4 regions of the Microbulbifer agarilyticus genome follow, and region 1 is predicted to be linked to each of the others. Evidence: predicted binding sites of a transcription regulator. Region 1 holds the regulator's gene; each other region holds the start of a gene.
What was found. The regulator LexA, encoded in region 1, represses DNA repair genes until DNA is damaged. The targets are predictions, from matches to a motif close to ACTGTNTNTANANACAGT.
Positions count from the first base shown of each region.

Region 2: a site for LexA is predicted at 2,510-2,527, ahead of ruvC (crossover junction endodeoxyribonuclease RuvC). Genes of this name have one in related genera too.
Region 3: a site for LexA is predicted at 3,351-3,368, ahead of Mag101_RS11315 (PA0069 family radical SAM protein). Genes of this name have one in related genera too.
Region 4: a site for LexA is predicted at 2,427-2,444, ahead of imuA (translesion DNA synthesis-associated protein ImuA). Genes of this name have one in related genera too.

Region 1 covers NZ_CP019650.1:1,891,367-1,896,006, reverse strand. Annotated here, with positions in the region: gene nagZ (beta-N-acetylhexosaminidase) at 1-531, opposite strand, end outside; gene Mag101_RS07680 (TetR/AcrR family transcriptional regulator) at 615-1,259, opposite strand; gene Mag101_RS07675 (DUF6763 family protein) at 1,559-1,891, shown strand; gene lexA (transcriptional repressor LexA) at 2,032-2,640, shown strand; gene Mag101_RS07665 (hypothetical protein) at 2,748-3,002, opposite strand; gene Mag101_RS07660 (DUF6586 family protein) at 3,151-3,702, opposite strand; gene topA (type I DNA topoisomerase) at 3,746-4,640, opposite strand, start outside.
Region 2 covers NZ_CP019650.1:3,295,718-3,300,357, forward strand. Annotated here, with positions in the region: gene ybgC (tol-pal system-associated acyl-CoA thioesterase) at 1-144, opposite strand, end outside; gene ruvB (Holliday junction branch migration DNA helicase RuvB) at 251-1,270, opposite strand; gene ruvA (Holliday junction branch migration protein RuvA) at 1,313-1,924, opposite strand; gene ruvC (crossover junction endodeoxyribonuclease RuvC) at 1,968-2,498, opposite strand; gene Mag101_RS13840 (YebC/PmpR family DNA-binding transcriptional regulator) at 2,692-3,435, opposite strand; gene aspS (aspartate--tRNA ligase) at 3,518-4,640, opposite strand, start outside.
Region 3 covers NZ_CP019650.1:2,743,729-2,748,368, reverse strand. Annotated here, with positions in the region: gene Mag101_RS11335 (hypothetical protein) at 1-300, shown strand, start outside; gene Mag101_RS11330 (hypothetical protein) at 385-744, shown strand; gene Mag101_RS11325 (alpha/beta hydrolase) at 791-1,852, shown strand; gene Mag101_RS11320 (GIY-YIG nuclease family protein) at 1,876-2,187, opposite strand; gene Mag101_RS11315 (PA0069 family radical SAM protein) at 2,229-3,317, opposite strand; gene Mag101_RS11310 (FMN-binding glutamate synthase family protein) at 3,501-4,640, shown strand, end outside.
Region 4 covers NZ_CP019650.1:1,182,373-1,187,012, reverse strand. Annotated here, with positions in the region: gene Mag101_RS04815 (NAD(P)/FAD-dependent oxidoreductase) at 509-1,705, opposite strand; gene dcd (dCTP deaminase) at 1,718-2,287, opposite strand; gene imuA (translesion DNA synthesis-associated protein ImuA) at 2,483-3,220, shown strand; gene Mag101_RS04800 (Y-family DNA polymerase) at 3,253-4,640, shown strand, end outside.

The DNA.
Region 1 (4,640 bases):
TTCGTGGCTGTCTTCCAGCACCTGGCCATGGCCGGGAAAATGCTTGCCCGTAGTTGCCATTCCGGCTTCGTGCATGCCGGCAATAAACGGTCGAGCCTTGTGGCACAGCGTCAGTGGATCCTGCGCGAAACTGCGATCACCGACAATGCGACAAAAATCGTCGTCCGCATCGAGCACCGGTGCGAAGCTGAAGTCCACGCCCACCGCGAGCAGTTCGGCCGCCAGCAGCCAGCCGACATCCTGCAATTGCTGCGTATTCGCTTGCGCACTGAGCGCCTGCATTGAGGGAATACGCGTGAAGAAGTCCCGGAAGCGCTGCACCCTGCCCCCTTCCTGATCCACTGCCAGCAGAATTTCAGGGCGCACTGCACGGATCTCTGCAATGAGGCTTTCCAGTTGCGGGCGGTTCTCATAATTGCGCGCAAAAAATATTAGCCCGCCAACATGTGGATGCCGCAGCAGCTCGCGATCCTCCTCGGTAAGCGTAAGGCCATCCACATCGATCATTACCGGGCCAATCTGAGCAGACATCGGCATACACTCCACAATTTAACTTCGATCACGTAATAGACGATCAAACCCTAGCGATTAATGGGCCACCGTTTCCCGGCCAATTATTCACCTTCGGTCGGTACGGGCGCGGTCAACATGGCCACTGCGGCCGGCGCCAGCCGGGCAAGTGTCTCTTCCAGGCTGCTTTCAGCGCCGAAATCCTCTCTCAGGATAGCTTCGATCGCGTCAAAGCTCGAAAGGGAAAATACCGTGGCCCCGAGCATGAAATAGAGGCGCCAGTAAAAGGTCACCGGATCTACGTGGGGCAAGGCGGTGGCCAGCGAGCCCGCGAAACGGCGGTAAGAGTCGCCGTAGCGGGAAACGATAAAGCGGCGCAAATGGCCCTGGGACTGGGTGTACGCCAGCCCTAGCAGGCGCATAAACCGCTTGGGGTCACGCCCCTGACTGGCCAAGCCGGCCAAAGCAACCCGGTATAGACTCTGCAGCAGGTCATCCAGCTGCAATGAACCCTCATCTGTAGTCAGGCGGGCGAGTTCTGCATCCAAAGACGTCGTAAAAGGTGTAAGAAATCGCTCGAATACGGCCTGAATCAGTTCTTTTTTCGAACCAAAATGATAATTCACCGCCGCCAGATTGACTCCTGCGGTACTGGTGATGGTGCGCAAAGAGGTCTCGGTAAACCCGCGCTCGGCAAACAGCACTTCCGCAGCATCCAATATCCGCTGAACAGTATCCAACTGACTCATACCAATCTCACAACAATTCAAACCGACAATTTAAACGTTTGTTTTAACCGCCAGACTAGCACATACCGGCAATGATGGAATACGCGCATGCACAATCGATCTAAACACGCGCCCCAGCAGCGCTGGTTCGAGTTACCAAGCGCACGCCCGCGACATTAGATTGGCCATGAACATTTGAAAAAATCGCGCAACTCGTCGCATCTGCCGAACCCCCGCAGAAACCGCGCCAGAGCTAGCGCCACGAGTGGGAAGGCCCGAGATAAAAACCCGGGCTACCCCCGACACAGGAGGGCCAAGTCATGGCGAGAATCGCCCCTGAAATTGGCAGCTGGTTTGAAAACTTCGACACAGGCGACCTGTTTGAGGTCGTTGCCGTTGACCACCCGTCACGCACCATCGAGATTCAATATCTCGACGGCAGCATCGATGAAATCGAATTTCAGAATTGGCCTTCCCTACCGGTAATAGGCGCTGCCGCACCGGAAGATGCAAACGCCAGTTACGGCACCTTTGCGGATGAAATGGGAGACGAGGAAGACGCCGGCTTCAAGAGCCCAATCTTTTCACCCGCCCAGAGCGCCATTGACCGACTGGAGGGAGACTCTTTTCCGGGCACGGACGAAGGTATTTAAAAAAGCTTCCAAATAATCAATCTTACGACGCAGGCAAGTTTCCCTTTGGGATTCAACTTGCCTGGGTACAGTTTGCGCGCGCCATAAATCTGTATATAATCACAGCACCTGTATAAAAATACAGATCAAAGGAAGGCGCAATGACAAATCTCACCGCACGCCAGGCTCAGGTTCTGGAACTGATCAAGAGCTATGTGGACGATACCGGTTACCCCCCTACCCGAGCCGAAATTGCTCAGGAACTTGGTTTTCGCTCTCCCAACGCAGCAGAAGAACACCTCAAGGCCCTGGCCCGCAAAGGCGCGATCGAAATGGTTGCCGGTGCCTCCCGCGGTATCCGCATTCCCGACCACCACACTGGCCTGCCCGTTGTCGGCCGTGTTGCCGCTGGCAACCCGATTCTCGCGGAAGAAAACATCGAAGAATACTGTGAGATCCCGGCGGAGTTTTTCCATCCGCCTGCAGACTATCTGCTGCGCGTACACGGAATGAGTATGAAAGACGCCGGTATTCTCGACGGCGACCTGTTGGCAGTGCAGCGCACCGACAACATCCGCAATGGGCAGATTGTTGTAGCGCGTATTGAAGATGAAGTGACGGTGAAGCGCTTCAAGCGTCGTGGCAACCAGGCCACGGTACAATTGCACCCAGAAAATGAAGAGTTCAACGTGATTGAAGTGGACATGCGCGACCGCAACTTTGCCATCGAAGGGTTGGCAGTCGGAGTGATTCGACAAAATCCGATCTGATCGCGCTACTCGCAATCGCTGGGCGAATTATTTCAGGCATAAAAAAACAGGGCATACGCCCTGTTTTTTTATGCCTGAAAGTCTTTTCAAACCTTCTTTTCACACCATCAGTGAATCGTGTGCTCAGTGATATCAACCACTTCTTCCTCGAAAGGCTCTGGCTCCATTTCACCGATATCCTGAACCGCTTCGATCCCCGCCTCCAGCATGGCTCGGGCGACCGCTACCTTGTGATCGCGCAAAAAATGCATACTCTCGTCGGAGAAACGAATACGCACCAGAGGCTCACCCTTGTGACCAGCGCGTCGTAGCGCCACATCACCATTGGACAGCTCAATGATCTCGTAAGTCTCTGTAGACATTCACTTCTCCGGTAACCGCGTGATTTGGCAGCCAGTGTACCACAGGGGGCATCCACTAATCAGCGTGCATCCACTAATAGATTTCTTTGGTGAATTAACGCCTGCATTGCCCCGGGGAACCGGAACCGTGACACGAGTAGCCCGGTTGCTACCACTCTTGACTCTGCGCTCGCTGACGCTGAATCAGCTCCACCAATGCCTGATACCAATGGCGAAGGTTGTCTGCGGTCATAGCGGCGTCCTGAGGGCCTGCAGAGGGGTTATCCAGCTGCCGCACCGGGATCATGGTTTCTACACCAGAGGCAGTGGCGTTCGACGCCCCTGACGATCCTGCAGGAGCGGAAGTCGACAATTGCCAGTGCCCGGCCCATGCGCGGCAGAGCCCACTCAGCCAACTCTCCGGGTCCTCTGACAAGTTCACCAGCTCCGTCACATCACCGCTGAACTTGCCGCGCTGGGATACCAGCGCCGCAAGCGCCTGCGCGCTTTCCGGCTCAGAACCAGCGGCAAAACCGAGCTGCAACTGATGCCCCTGCTCCGCAAGGAATGCCCGGTAAGCACGCCACAGCTGCGTTAAAGCCGCCTCCAAAAGTGCAGAGTCCAGCAATGACTGCCCGCTGGCAACCTGTTGGGACTCGCCCAGCAACAGCTGGGCCTTGCGCAGCGTAGATGCCACCGTTCCGGTGTAGGGATTGCTCAAAACTTCCGTTCCCTTCCTGTTGAGGCCTTTTTAGGCCTACCACTTACTTCGCTGGCGTTTTCTTTGCTGCCGCTTTCTTGGCAGGTGCTTTTTTAGCCGCAGTCTTCTTCGCGGCGGCCTTCTTGGCTGGCGCCTTCTTCGCGGCGGCCTTTTTCTTCGCTGGTGCTTTTTTGGCCGGTTCTTCTACCTGCCATTTGCCGTCGCGATAGAACGCCTTCCAGCCAGTCGCCTTGCCCTCTTCTTCGGTCTGTACGTACTGTTCCTGAGTCTTGCGACTGAAACGCACCACTGTATCGCGGCCTTCATTGTCTTCCGCCGGGGCAGAGAACAGGAAGTTGTACTTTGGATCGATCTCATCTTTGTGCGGCAGTAATTCCTTGATCCGCGGAGCACGGGTTTCGCGGTTTTTCGGGAATTGGCTGGCAGCCAAAAACAGGCCAGACGCGCCGTCGCGCAAAATGTAGGTATCTTCCACTTTCTCGCAGGCAAGCTCAGGCATAGGCACCGGATCCATCTTGGGAGGTGCCGGCTGACCGTTCTTGAGCAGCTTGCGCGTGTTCTTACAATTCTCGTTGGTACAACCGAAGTACTTGCCAAAGCGGCCGGACTTCAACTGCATATCGGAGCCACACTTGTCGCATTCAATGACCGGGCCATCGTAGCCCTTAATCTTGAAGGTACCCTGCTCTACTTCGAAACCAGTACAGTCCGGGTTGTTACCACAAATATGCAGCTTGCGATGTTCGTCCACCAGGTAGCTATCCATGGCGGTGCCGCACTTGGGACAGCGGCGCTTATCGCGCAGCTGACGCGTTTCTGCGTCTTCATCCTTCTCCGCATCAACCGCTTCCTCACCCGATACCAGGTTCATGGTATTGGTGCAGCGCTCCTTCGGCGGCAAGGCATAACCCGAGCAACCGAGGAATACCCCGGTAGAA
Region 2 (4,640 bases), 1.4 Mb from region 1:
GGCGGGCTTATCATAGCCGAGCGCACGGACCAATTCTGTGCGCGCGCGCTCCATATACTTTAAATAATTGACGTAATAGACGATTCCGCCAGCGTCCGTATCCTCGATATAGACGCGAATGGGAATATTGAAAGGTTCTGACACGCACCATCCTTTTCTTGCCGACCGCGCACGCATTCTTTTTGTTGAGCGCGGTTTGAGAGACATGCTACAGGATGTAGACCGGTTCGTCAGGTATGGTCAGACCCGATTAGGCCCGGTCTGGTTTGGGGATGCCGAAATGTTCATAGGCCAGGGCCGTCACCACGCGACCGCGGGGGGTGCGAGTCAGGTAGCCCTGCTGGATCAGGTAGGGTTCGAGCACATCTTCGATGGTGTCGCGCTCTTCACTGACCGCGGCTGCCAGGCTGTCGACGCCCACCGGGCCACCATCGAACTTTTCGATCATGGTCAGCAGCATGCGGCGGTCCAGCTGGTCAAAGCCGCGCACATCCACGTTCAACATATTCAGCGCAAGATCGGCGATATCGGCATTCACATGGCCATCGCTCTTTACCTCGGCATAATCGCGCACCCGGCGCAGCAGGCGATTGGCAATACGCGGGGTGCCGCGGGCACGCCGCGCCACCTCGTGGGCACCGCCCTCGTCCATATCCACGCCCATCAGGCCCGCGGAGCGCGCCACAATACTGGTGAGGTCTTCCACGCTGTAGAACTCGAGGCGCTGCACAATACCAAAGCGGTCGCGCAGCGGTGAGGTAAGCAGGCCCGCGCGAGTGGTGGCGCCGACCAGGGTAAACGGCGGCAAGTCCAGCTTGATGGAGCGCGCTGCCGGCCCCTCACCTATCATGATATCCAGCTGGTAATCCTCCATCGCTGGATACAGCACCTCCTCCACATGGGGGCTCAGGCGGTGAATCTCGTCGATAAACAGCACATCACCCGGCTCGAGATTGGTCATGATTGCCGCGAGATCACCGGCTTTTTCCAGCACCGGTCCGGATGTGGTCTTGATCGCCACTCCCATTTCCGCGGCAATGATATTGGCGAGCGTGGTCTTACCAAGCCCCGGAGGACCGAATACCAGAGTGTGGTCTAGCGCCTCTTTACGCAGCTTGGCGGCCTGAATAAAGATCTCCATCTGCTCCCGCACCACCGGCTGACCGACATAATCAGACAGGGTTTTGGGGCGCACCGCACGGTCATACTGCTCTTCCTGGCCGGAAGGGCCCTGCGGTTCGGGGGCGATAAGACGATCGGCTTCAATCACTGGAAATTCTCTTCAAAAAATCCGGGCTACAACGCTTCAGGCTCAAGCGGGCGCCATGCTCTTCAGAGCGAGACGAATCAGGGTGGCGCTATCGGCCTCCGGCTGCTCTTTCAGCGCCCGGGCCACCATTTTGCTGGCGTCTGTGGGCTTGTAGCCCAGCGCCGCCAGCGCACTTTCCGCCTCACCAGAATGGTCCACCTTGGGTTCATTATTGGTGGACATCAACGGAATATCGCCCAGGTCACCGGTTTGCGGGGCAAGCTTGCCGCGCAATTCAATAATCAAGCGCTCGGCGGTTTTCTTACCGACGCCCGGCACCTTCACCAGCGCACCGACATTATCGTCCGCCACACAGCGCGCCAGCGCCGCGCCGTCCAGCCCGGACAGGATTGCCAGCGCCATTTTGGGCCCCACGCCGTTCACCTTGATCAGGATGCGGAACAGCTGGCGGTCGGATTCACGGATAAAACCGAACAGTTGCTGGGAAGTCTCCGACACCGCCAGATGGGTGTGCAACTGCACGCTGCCACCGAGCTGCGGCAATTCAAAAATGGTAGTCATGGGTGCGAGCACCTCATAACCGACGCCCTGCACATCGACCAGCAGTTGCGGCGGCTGAACCGCGGCCAGTGTTCCGGTGAGTCTTCCTATCATCTGTTTTCCAATTTCAAATTATCGACTGATCGGCTTCGACCGATTAATTCACACTCAGACGGCCGCGACGGAAACGCGCCCGCGACCCGGCCGATGACTGGATCAACGTCTGCATGGTGTGCATATGACACAGCGCCACCGCCAGCGCATCCGCCGCATCCTCCTGGGGGGAGGCAGGTAACTTCAGTAACGTCTTGACCATATGCTGGACCTGCAGCTTGTCCGCAGCACCGTTACCTACCACCGCCTGTTTGACCTTGCGCGCTTCGTACTCGGCCACTGGCAGGTCTGCGTGGGTTGCCGCAACGATGGCGGCACCTCGCGCCTGACCCAGTTTCAGGGCAGAACCGGCACTTTTGGACATAAACACGTTCTCGATGGCCATCTGTTGCGGCTGGTACTGCTGGGCAATCTGGCTAACCGCGTCAAAGATGAGCTTCAGGCGCTCGGGCAGCGGGCCGTCGGGCAGCTTGATCACGCCACTGGCCACATAGCGGGCATTGGAGCGCTCCACATCGATGACTCCGTAACCAGTCTTGCGCGAGCCGGGATCGATCCCCAGGATTCGAGTCACCTCAGGCCACCCCTGTACATTTATACATTGTTGGAGGGAAGTGTCCCAAGGTGAGCCCGAGGCGTCAAGGCTAGGCGGAAATATGGTGGGGCAGAAACAAAAACGCCCCGGCAAGCGGGGCATTCATACGATATTCAAAAAGCGTAGCGAGCGGGTGGCCGCCGGACGTCGCTAGGCGCACGCACAGTAGCTTTTAGGCGAGTTCCGCCATCACGGCTTCCGGGATATCCGCATTGGTGTAGACGTTTTGCACATCGTCCAGGTCTTCCAGCATATCCACCAGCGCCAGCACCTTCTCAGCACCATCTTTGTCCATGGGGACCGTGGTGGAAGGGATCATGGCGATGTCCGCATTGTCAGGGGCGAAGCCCGCCTCGGTCAGCGCATCCTTTACAGACAGGTAATCGGTAAACTCGGTGGTTACCTCGATACTGCCATCGTCATTGGTTTCGATGTCTTCGGCACCCGCTTCCAGGGCCGCCTCCATCAGCGCATCTTCGTCGGCGCCAGCCTCGTAAAACATCTGGCCTTTGCGTGTAAACAGGTAAGCAACGGAACCGTCGGTACCCAGGTTACCACCGCGCTTGGTGAAGGAATGACGCACTTCCGCCACGGTGCGTTTGCGGTTGTCGGTCAGGCATTCCACCAGCACCGCCACGCCACCAACGCCGTAACCTTCGTAGGTGACCGCTTCGTAGTTTTCACCATCAGCATTGCCAGCACCGCGGGCGATGGCCTTATCGATGGTATCGCGCTTCATGTTTGCGCCCAGCGCCTTATCAATGGTGGCACGCAGCGCGGGGTTGTCATCCGGGTTACCGCCAGCCTTCGCCGCTACGGTCAGCTCGCGAATGATCTTGGTGAAAACCTTGCCCCGCTTGGCATCCTGGGCAGCTTTGCGGTGCTTGATGTTGGCCCATTTACTATGTCCCGCCATCGAACTCTCTCCGGTCTACTTCGTTATGAGGCGCATACAAACCTGATTTGCCCCAGCGAAAACCGAGGCAGCACAGAATACGTTAGCCTACCTGCTCTTCTTTCTGACGCAGGCGAATGCTCAGCTCACGCAGCTGCTTGGCATCCACCGCACCCGGAGCGTCGGTCATAACACAGGCCGCGCTCTGGGTTTTCGGGAAGGCAATCACGTCGCGAATCGACTCGCTGTCGGTCATCAGCATCACCAGGCGGTCGAGACCAAAGGCCAGACCACCGTGGGGCGGCGCACCGTACTTCAGCGCGTCCAGCAGGAAGCCGAACTTCTCGCGCTGCTCCTGCTCGTCGATACCCAGCACACGGAATACCATCTCCTGCATGGACTGGTCGTGGATACGGATGGAACCACCACCCAGTTCGGTACCGTTCAGCACCATATCGTAAGCGCGGGACAGAGATTCCAGCGGGTTCTTCTCCAGCTCTTCCGGCGCACAGGACGGCGCGGTGAAGGGGTGGTGCAATGCGGTCAGACTGCCGTCATCGTTCTCTTCGAACATCGGGAAGTCCACAACCCACAGCGGCGCCCATTCGGCCACGTACAGGTCGAGATCTTCGCCCAGCTTGCAGCGCAGAGCGCCCAGCGCTTCGGAAACGATCTTACCCTTATCGGCGCCGAAGAAGATCAGGTCGCCGTTTTCGGCGTTCAGACGTTCGAGGATTGCACCGCGCACGTCGTTCGGCAGGAACTTTACGATCGGAGACTGCAAGCCGCCTTCCAGGTCCGACTTGTCGTTGACCTTGATGTACGCCAAACCTTTTGCACCGTAGATACCGACAAACTTGGTGTAGTCGTCAATCTGTTTGCGGGTCAGTTTGTCATTGCCACCGGGAACCTTCAGTGCGGTCACCCGGCCTTTCGGATCATTGGCCGGACCGGAGAACACTTTGAAGTCCACTTCGGTCATCAGGTCTTTGATGTCGACCAGTTCCAGCGGGATACGCAGGTCTGGCTTGTCGGAACCGAATTTCGCCATCGCCTCACTGAACGGCATACGCGGGAACTCGCCCAGCTCGATACCCTTAAGCTCTTTGAACAGCTTGCGGATCATGTTTTCAGTGATCGACATGATCGCGTTTTCATCCAGGAACGCGGTCTCGATATCAATCTGGGTGAATTCCGGCTGACGGTCCGCGCGCAGGTCTTCATCG
Region 3 (4,640 bases), 850 kb from region 1:
AACGTTAAGGATGAATCCCGCTTCTTTTTAATTGGATGGGACGCCGCCAGTTCGACGCTTATGCTTTCGGTTACGGATGATGCCAAACAGCTGGATTCTCCGGTTGTGGTCAGATGTCACTTCGCCGGTCTGAGTCGAAAACTGGCGTCTGATTCTCAGCGAGAATTGGCAGTTGAAGCCTATAAGGAGAATGTCAGATTCTGGTGTAAGGAGCACTTGTCCACCAGTAGCGCATTCACACAGTATTCTTTGATCGCGCTCTTTGTGGATGAGGACAGGATGCGTGCCGGACTGCTTTAAGCCCTTGGGTATGAACGGGCACTGGATGGATTGATTGCCGGATCTTGGAGTAGCGGCAAACCAAAGAACACTCGGATAGGCCCTATGAGTATAACTATCGCGTTACTGTGTTTGATTGTGATTGGCGTGTTGGATGGCTTCGCGAGCCAGTACTTCTACCCTGGAGTGGGCTTTCCGCCCACTTCCTTGTGGTTCTCTCTGGCGATCGCTTTCGTGGGGTTTGCTTGGTATGTCCGGGATTCAAATCTACGAAAGTACAAGCGCAATATCTTTTTGAATATTTGCATTATCGGGTTCGGGCTTATCGCATTGCCTTATTACTTTTTCCGCAGCCGCGGATTAAAGGGCGGATTACTTGCTACCTTGGTACTGCTATTAGTGTTGGTCATCTGGACGATCGCACTAATGAGCGGAGAGCAAATAGCGCTGCTTCTGCAGAAATGATTGTCTACTAAGCGGCCATTATCCTTTCGCTAGGATTCCCATTGTTATGGAAAAACCGGATCTTCGTCTGATGAATCCCAGTTTACGCAGGGTGATTGCCGGTGTGTTGGCGAGCTTCTATCCGCTCTCATTAACGGCAGGTACAGAAAGTGTGTTTGCCGATTGGCCAGTAGAGGCGCGGAATAAGGTAGGCAGCGCTTATCCCGACGTATTGAAGTCATCGAGCCTCGTAGAAGAGGCTTTTTTGTGGCCGCAGGATGCAGAGGTTCTTCAGGACGGGATAGCTTTAATCTCCCTAGATAGCTTTGCGAAAAGCAATCCGCACTTGGTAATTACGCATCCCAGCTTGCTGGTGTACCCAGCCAAGCAAGCAAAGTCGAAAAGGCCTGCGGTAATCGTTTTGCCCGGTGGTGGCTATAAGGGTGTGGCAATCGGTAGCAGAAGTACGCTTGGAGCCAATGGTGAGGCGGTATGTGCATGGCTGAATAATGCCGGCGCCACCTGTATCGTGCTTAAGTATCGTGTGCCAAATTCGGGGTGTAGTTGGAATGCGCTGGCCAAGAGGCACGATACGCCGGCAGTACCTATGGCGTTACAGGATGCGCAGCGAGCGGTTTCCTATCTCCGCCGAAACGCATCAAAGTACGCTATCGATCCCAACAGAATTGGCGTTATGGGCTTTTCAGCCGGTGGTAACCTCGCTGTGCTTGCCAGTACTGCATTCAAGCGTCGTGCTTATTCTCTTATCGATCAGGCTGACTTGGTAAGTAGTCGGCCAGACTTTGTGGTTGCAGTTTATCCCGGGCATATGACGATGGAGCACAAGAATAAAAAGCCCAAAGCGCTCGCGGCGCAGGAATTGAACTCTGATATTGTGATTTCAGCGGATATTCCGCCGACGCTTTTGGTGCATGCGAAGGACGATTCGGTGAACCCAGTACATTATTCACAAGTATACAAACGCGAACTTGCTCAAGCGGGTGTGAAGGTTGACCTGCTTCTGTATGAATCGGGCGGACATGGATTTGGCGTTAAGCCCCAAGGGGAAGACTCTGACCAGTGGCGGGAAGATGCGCTGCGCTGGCTTACAGAGATGAAGTTTCTCTGATCGATCGTGCCTGAACGCCTTCCTTAATCCACTTGCGCAACACCCTGATAGTCCTTACCCAGATACTCAGCCAGAAAGGGCGGCCCGCGACGAATCAGTTGTTCTTTTCGCGACTTCGGCCAGCGTTTGATTTCCACTTCCAGTTTCAGTGCATCGGACTTACTGCGCATGGCGCACTGAAATTCGAGGCTCAGCGGTCCGCGCCCACGCAGGGCCTTGGCCGCTTTGGGGCCACCACTGCTGTGTTCCTCAAAGCGTCGCTCCACATCGCGCGTGACCCCGGTATACAGGGTGTCGCGGTTGGTGCGAATGAGATAGACAAACCAGCCAGACAAAAAAGATTCCTACTCGTATATTTCCTGCTTGGACGCAGGCCTTAAAACAGGCTGTGTTGATCCCCGGATTGCGGGGGCAGGGTGAACTTGTTGCAATCGAGATTGAGCTTCCGCTCATTCAGGCCTAGTTTGCGACAGGTTATCTTAAATCGCTGCTGCAGTAACTGGGCGAACACGCCGTTACCCCGCTGGCGGCTGCCGAATTCACTCTGGTAATCCTTACCGCCGCGGCTCTGCTGCACAATGCTCATGACGTGTTGTGCGCGCTCTGGATAGTGCTCCTGCAGCCATTGTCGGAACAGTGGGGCTACTTCAAACGGGAGGCGCAGCAGGATGTAGGCCGCGTGGATGGCACCGGCCGCGTGCGCCCGGGTCAGTATCTGTTCCAGCTCGGCGTCGTTCAGAGCGGGAATAATCGGGGCTGCCATCACGGCGGTGGGAATACCCGCGCTGCTCAGGGCCTCAATCATACGCAGCCGTGCATTGGGGCCTGCGGTACGGGGTTCCAGGCGGCGTTTCAATTCGTTGTCCAGCGTGGTCACACTGATGGCGACGTGCGCCAAATTGTCCTGCGCCATTTCGGCGAGGATGGGCAGGTCGCGCAGGATCAGCTGGCCCTTGGTGACGATGGTTACCGGGTGCTGGTGCTCTTGCAGGGTTTGCAGAATCCGGCGGGTGATTTGCTTGTCTTTTTCCAGCGGCTGGTAGGGGTCGGTGTTGGTCCCCAGGGCAATGGGGCTGCACTGATACTTGGGCTTGCGCAGTGCTTGCTGTAGAAGCTCGGTGGCGTTCGGCTTGAAAAACAGCTGCGTCTCGAAATCCAGCCCCGGGGACAAGTCCATATAGGCATGCGCCGGGCGCGCATAGCAGTAGATACAGCCGTGTTCGCAGCCGCGGTAGGGGTTGATGGATTGGCTGAACGGGAGATCCGGGGATTGGTTGGTGGCGATGATCGAGCGCGCCTTTTCCTCTATGGCGACGGTTTCGATACGTTCCAGCGGCTCCAGGGTCGTCTCCCAACCGTCACTCTCGCGGCTGCTAACCTGATCTACAAAGCGCCCGGCCAGATTGCTGACGGCACCGCGGCCCTTGAGTGGGCGGGTAGGGTTACTGGAGGAATCGTTGGCCACGTGCTTCTGGATCGGGTCTGGTAATGAATGTGATCTGTATGGATATACAGTTTATTGTTGTACGAAGGGGGGCGCAAGCGCACCGTGCAAGGGCGCGCGGGAGGTCATACAATGACCGGTCAGTACTCTCCGTATGTACTGGTGACTAGTACTCAATAACAAAAACAGTGCAGGGATTAGGGAATGGATCTTCAAGCGGTCGCCGCCATCTATGCGTTTGCGGTCAAGGTGCTGCAGATATTTGCCATGCTGTTCGCCTTCGGGCTGGTGGTGCTGGTGCTGTATCTGGTGTACCTGTATCTGGCGGATGTCAGCCAGACCAAGCAGGCGATCCGGCGCAACTTCCCGGTCCTGGGCCGCTTCCGTTACCAGTTTGAGCATCTGGGGGAGTTTTTCCGCCAGTACTTCTTTGCGCTCGACCGGGAGGAGATGCCGTTTAACCGCGCCCAGCGCAGCTGGGTGTATCGTGCGGCAAAGAATGTGGATTCCACCCTCGCGTTTGGTTCTACCCGCCCGCTGAACCAGCCCGGCGATATCGTATTCCTGAATCACCCGTTTCCCACGCTGGCCAAAGACGCGGTGCCGGCGCGGGAAATCACTCTGGGGGAGGGCGTGGCACGCACCCCCTATACCACCCGCTCCATCTTTAATATCTCGGGCATGAGCTTCGGCGCGCTGTCGGTCCCGGCGGTAACGGCGTTATCCAAAGGTGCCGCCAAGGCGGGTATCTGGCTTAACACCGGGGAAGGGGGCTTGTCTCCGCACCATTTGGTCGGGGGCTGCGACATCGTGTTTCAGGTGGGTACCGCCAAGTACGGCGTTCGCGATACGGAAGGTAACCTGGACGACGATAAGCTGCGCAAGGTCGCCGACCATGAACAGGTGAAGATGTTCGAGCTGAAACTGTCCCAGGGTGCCAAGCCCGGCAAGGGCGGGATTTTGCCCGGCGTGAAGGTGACACCGGAAATCGCCCATGTGCGGGGTATCCCGGTGGGCGAGGATTCCATCAGTCCTAACGGGCACCCGGAAATCCGCGATGTGGATAGCTTGCTGGATATGATCAATCACATCCGCGAGGTGACGGGTAAACCCACGGGCATAAAATGCGTGATAGGTACCAGCGACTGGCTGCACGATTTGTTTGAGGCGATTTTGCGCCGGGGCATCGACAGTGCGCCAGACTTTATCAATATCGACAGCGCCGATGGTGGCAGCGGCGCTGCGCCGCAGAGCCTGATGGATTACATGGGGCTACCCTTGAATCGCAGCCTGCCGATGGTGGTGGACCTGGTTGAAGATTACGGGCTGCGGGAACGGATCAAG
Region 4 (4,640 bases), 710 kb from region 1:
GTGAAGAGAGGCTTACGTCCGCAACCACTCGTGCTTGCGTGCGGAAGCAGCGCTTCACGGTAACACGAAAAATTTTTGATCGTCATCTTCCTTTTAGAATAAATACCACTGTATATGTTTAGTTATTATTTCCATACTGTATTTACATACAGCTCGAAAAATACTTTATCATTAAAAGGCCAAGTACTCCGCCCCCGACCAAATCTAACAGTTTATTCATAAGCCTAAGGCTTTATATATTTTTGGCTACTATTTCTGGAGCCAGCCATACTGGCGTCAAAGAAAATACCACCATTTACAACAACTTATAGAGCACTGATTAAATCATAAGCGGAAATAGCGAGCCATTGGCTTCAGTCGCCTTTTCCTACAGAGGGCTCTTGAACACATTATTCGCCTAAGAAAATCAATAACTTAGAGAAGTTTTTCTTTGGATGTAAGCCACGGCTTATTATTTCGGGCTATTCGGGCGCAATTTCAGGCCTTATTATTTTGCGAAAACAGGCGGTTAAACCAAACCACCTGCGGCGTGTGCGGAAGCCCAGGCCCATTGGAAGTTAAACCCACCGAGCCAGCCAGTTACATCCAGCACTTCCCCAATAAAATACAACCCCGGCTGCTTCATGCTTTCCATACTGCGGGATGACACTTCATTGGTATCTACACCACCGAGGGTGACTTCTGCAGTACGGTACCCTTCTGTACCTTCTGGTGTTAGCGTCCAAATTTGCAGCTTTTCTGCCACCGTGCGCAGTTCGCTATCGGTGTATTGCTTGAGTGGCTTCGTTTGCAGGCCGTTTCTGTGCAGGAAAAACTGCACTAGTTTTTTACTCCACAGTTCCGCCAGTGCTGTATGCAGGGAGGTCTCCGGCTTGTTGCTGCGTTGCTCAGCCAGCCAATCTGACAAATCCAGTCCCGGAGCCAAATCAAAGGTTACCGGCATACCCTCTTTCCAGTGGCTGGAAACCTGGAGTACGGCTGGGCCACTCAACCCCTTGTGGGTAAACAACATCTGTTCCTGAAAGGCACCCTGTGCACAACTGGCGGTTACTGCGAGTGATGTACCCGGTAACTCCTGTTGCCGGTTTAACGCGCGCTGATTCAGGGTAAAGGGCACTAGTGCGGCACGGGTAGGAATAATATTGTGGCCAAACTGGCGTGCCACCTCGTAGCCATAGCCAGTAGCACCCATGGTGGGAATAGACAGGCCACCGGTGGCAATCACGAGCGAGGTACAAAGCACCTTGCCCAAGGAGGTGTGCACGGCAAAGCCCTGTGGCTCGAGGGGTTCGATTCGCTGGATATCGCAGCGGGTACGGATCTGCGCTTTGGCTTCGCGGCACTCTGCCAACAGCAGGTCGACAATATCCCGGGACTTGTTATCGCAGAACAGCTGGCCGAGGGTTTTCTCGTGGTAGGGAATACCGTGCTTTTCCACCAGCGCGATGAAGTCCCACTGGGTATAGCGGGCCAGTGCGGATTTACAGAAGTGCGGGTTTTCGCTGTAGAAGTTGTCTGGCGCCGTGTACAGGTTGGTGAAGTTGCAGCGGCCGCCGCCGGACATCAGGATTTTCTTGCCGACTTTATTGGCGTGGTCCAGCACCAATACGCTGCGGCCACGCTTGCCCGCCACCGAGGCACACATCAGGCCGGCGGCGCCGGCGCCGATGATCAGTACATCGGCCTGGGTGGGGAGGTCTGTCATTCTTCAGTCGAATCAGGTCTTCGGCAGGGTTACGCCGCGCTGGCCCTGGTATTTACCACCGCGATCCTTGTAGGAAACATCGCAGATTTCATCAGACTCGAAGAACAGCATCTGCGCCACGCCTTCATTAGCGTAGATCTTCGCCGGCAGGTTGGTGGTGTTGGAGAATTCCAGAGTTACGTGCCCTTCCCACTCGGGTTCCAGCGGGGTCACGTTCACAATAATGCCGCAGCGCGCATAGGTGGACTTGCCCAGGCACACGGTCAATACCGAGCGTGGGATGCGGAAGTACTCTACGGTACGCGCCAGCGCGAAGGAATTGGGCGGGATCACACAGTATTCACCCTCGACGTCGACGAAGCTGTCTTCATCAAAGGCCTTGGGGTCCACGGTGGCGGAGTGCACGTTGGTGAAGATCTTGAACTCACTGGCACAGCGTACATCGTAGCCGTAGCTCGAGGTGCCGTAAGAGATCAGGCGGTCGCCGGAGGCCCCGTGGCGCACCTGGCCCGGCTCGAAGGGCTCGATCATGCCCTCATTTTCAGCCATACGACGAATCCACTTATCGGATTTGATACTCACCCTGTCCCCTCACTTGTTCATATCTGGCGGTCATTAAAGAGGCCGAATCATAGCGGTTTTACCCTGTTCAAAAAAGTGCCAGTGAATTCGGTACGCTCTTGCCGATACTGGATGAGTACTGTATAAATTGCCAGTAACAACTGTATACACATACAGTTAAACACTGACAGACCACCCGTGTGGAGCGAGCCAATCGTGAACAGCGCCGAAAACTTTTTGCAAAACAAGCAGTTAGCTGAACAGGCCAACAACGAGCCTCTACCCCCAGGGCAAGAGCAGGCCCAGCCATTGCAGCAGTTGCTGACGCGCCCGGACATCTGGCAACTGGCCAGTGGCCAGGGCCGCAGCCGCACCGGTATCAGTACCGGCTACCGCGGGCTGGATGCGCTGCTCACTGGGCACGGCTGGCCGCGCGCCGCCTCCACCGAACTACTGATCGACAAGGCGGGTATCGGTGAGATGTCGCTGATCCTACCAACTTTGGCCGAGCTCACCCGCCAGGGGCAGATGGTGATCCTGGTGAACCCACCGCTGATTCCCTACGCTCCGGCGCTGGTGCAGGCGGGAGTACAGCTGGAGAAGCTGTTGGTTCTGCACCCCCGGGGCCAGCGGGACCAGCTGTGGGCAGCAGAACAGTCCCTGCAATCCGGTGCCTGCGGTGCGCTGATCCAGTGGCAAGGCAAGGAAACCCCGGCAGATAAAGACCTGCGTCGCCTGCAAGTCGCCGCCCGCGATGGCGATTGCCTGCATTTCCACTTCCGCCCCGGCTCCTGTGTAAAAACACCGTCGCCGGCGGCCCTGCGCCTGCAACTGAAGAGCGATGGCGAGCAACTGGCGCTGCACCTGTTCAAACAGCTAAGCGGCAAGTCCGGCCAGCGTGTGCATCTGGCGCGCAACCCGGATCTGGTGCGCCACGATCAGCCACTGCACTGATCGCCCCACCTGAGGACAAAGAGGAACCACTCATGCTCTGGCTTTGTATCCAGCTCCCCAAGCTTCCCCTTGAAGCACTGACTCGTGCACACCGTGCCGGGGACAGCACACCCCTGGCAGTGGCTCAGAGCAGTTTGATTATTGAGGCCAACCAGGCTGCCAATAAACAGAATGTGGAACCCGGGCTCAGCATTGCTACCGCCTGTGCTTACTGTGCAGACTTGCAACTACTGGAGCGGGATGCGGAGCGGGAAGAACAACTACTACAGCAATTGGCGCAATGGGCCTACAGTTTTACCCCGGTGGTCTCCCCGCGCAGCGCCGAGCGGGAACACAACCAGCCGGATAACCATTTTGCCTGCCTGTACCTGGAAATCAGTGGCTGCCTCAAGGCACATCAGGGCCTGCGTCCACTGCTGCAACAGTTAGGCAAAGAGCTGCGCAAAATGCGCATAAGCCACTTTATGGGCCTGGGGCACAGTCCCAGTGCGGCGCACTTGTTGAGTCAGCTGCCCGAACACCGCCAGTGGTTGGTGGAAACCAAACACGCCCCGACCCCACAGCAGTGGCGCCAGTGGATCAGTTTCGCACCCAGTAAATTGCTCGACTGCAACCACAAGGCCATAGCCAAATTGTATGCCTCGGGTATCAAGCGGGTCAGCCAGTTGCTGGCCATTCCGCTGTCGGAAGTGGGCAGCCGCTTCGGGCGCAACTTCATCAGCTACCTGGCGCAACTGAACGGCACCCGCCCAGACCCGGTGCCCAGTTTTGAACCGCCGGCGGAGTTTCACAACGAGCTGTTTTTCCCCAGCCCACTGGATAACAGCGAGCAACTGCTCTTCCCCGCCGGCCGCCTGATACGTGAGCTCTGCCGGCAACTGCAGCGCCGCCAACTATACAGCCAGCAACTTTGCTGGGTGCTGGATTACGGCAGCCGCGGCCAGCAGCAGGTCAATGTGGAGGTATCCCGCCCACTGCTCGACCCACAACGCCTGATCGCACTGACCAAGCTGCAGTTTGAACGGGTGGAATTGAAAGAACCGGTGCAGGCATTGACGCTCAAATGCCAGCAGCTGCAACCTATTGAAAACCAGAACCTGCGCGAAGACTTCTTCGACGAAGGCAGCAAGCTCAACGAAAGTTACCAGCTCATCGATAAGCTCAAGGCGCGCCTTGGGCATCAGGCACTCTCCGGTGTCACCCTCAAAGAGAGCTATCTGCCGGAGCAGGCCTGGCAAAATGCCGACAGCCTCACCTTGCAGAGCAAGGCCAAGGGTCATCACCTCACCCCGGTCCGGGCGCCCCGCCCCAACTGGTTGCTGCCAAGGCCGGACCGTATCCAGCAGCGCGATCACAAACTGTTTTACGATGGCGAGCTGCATTTACTACAGGGCCCGGAACGTATCGATGGCTACTGGTG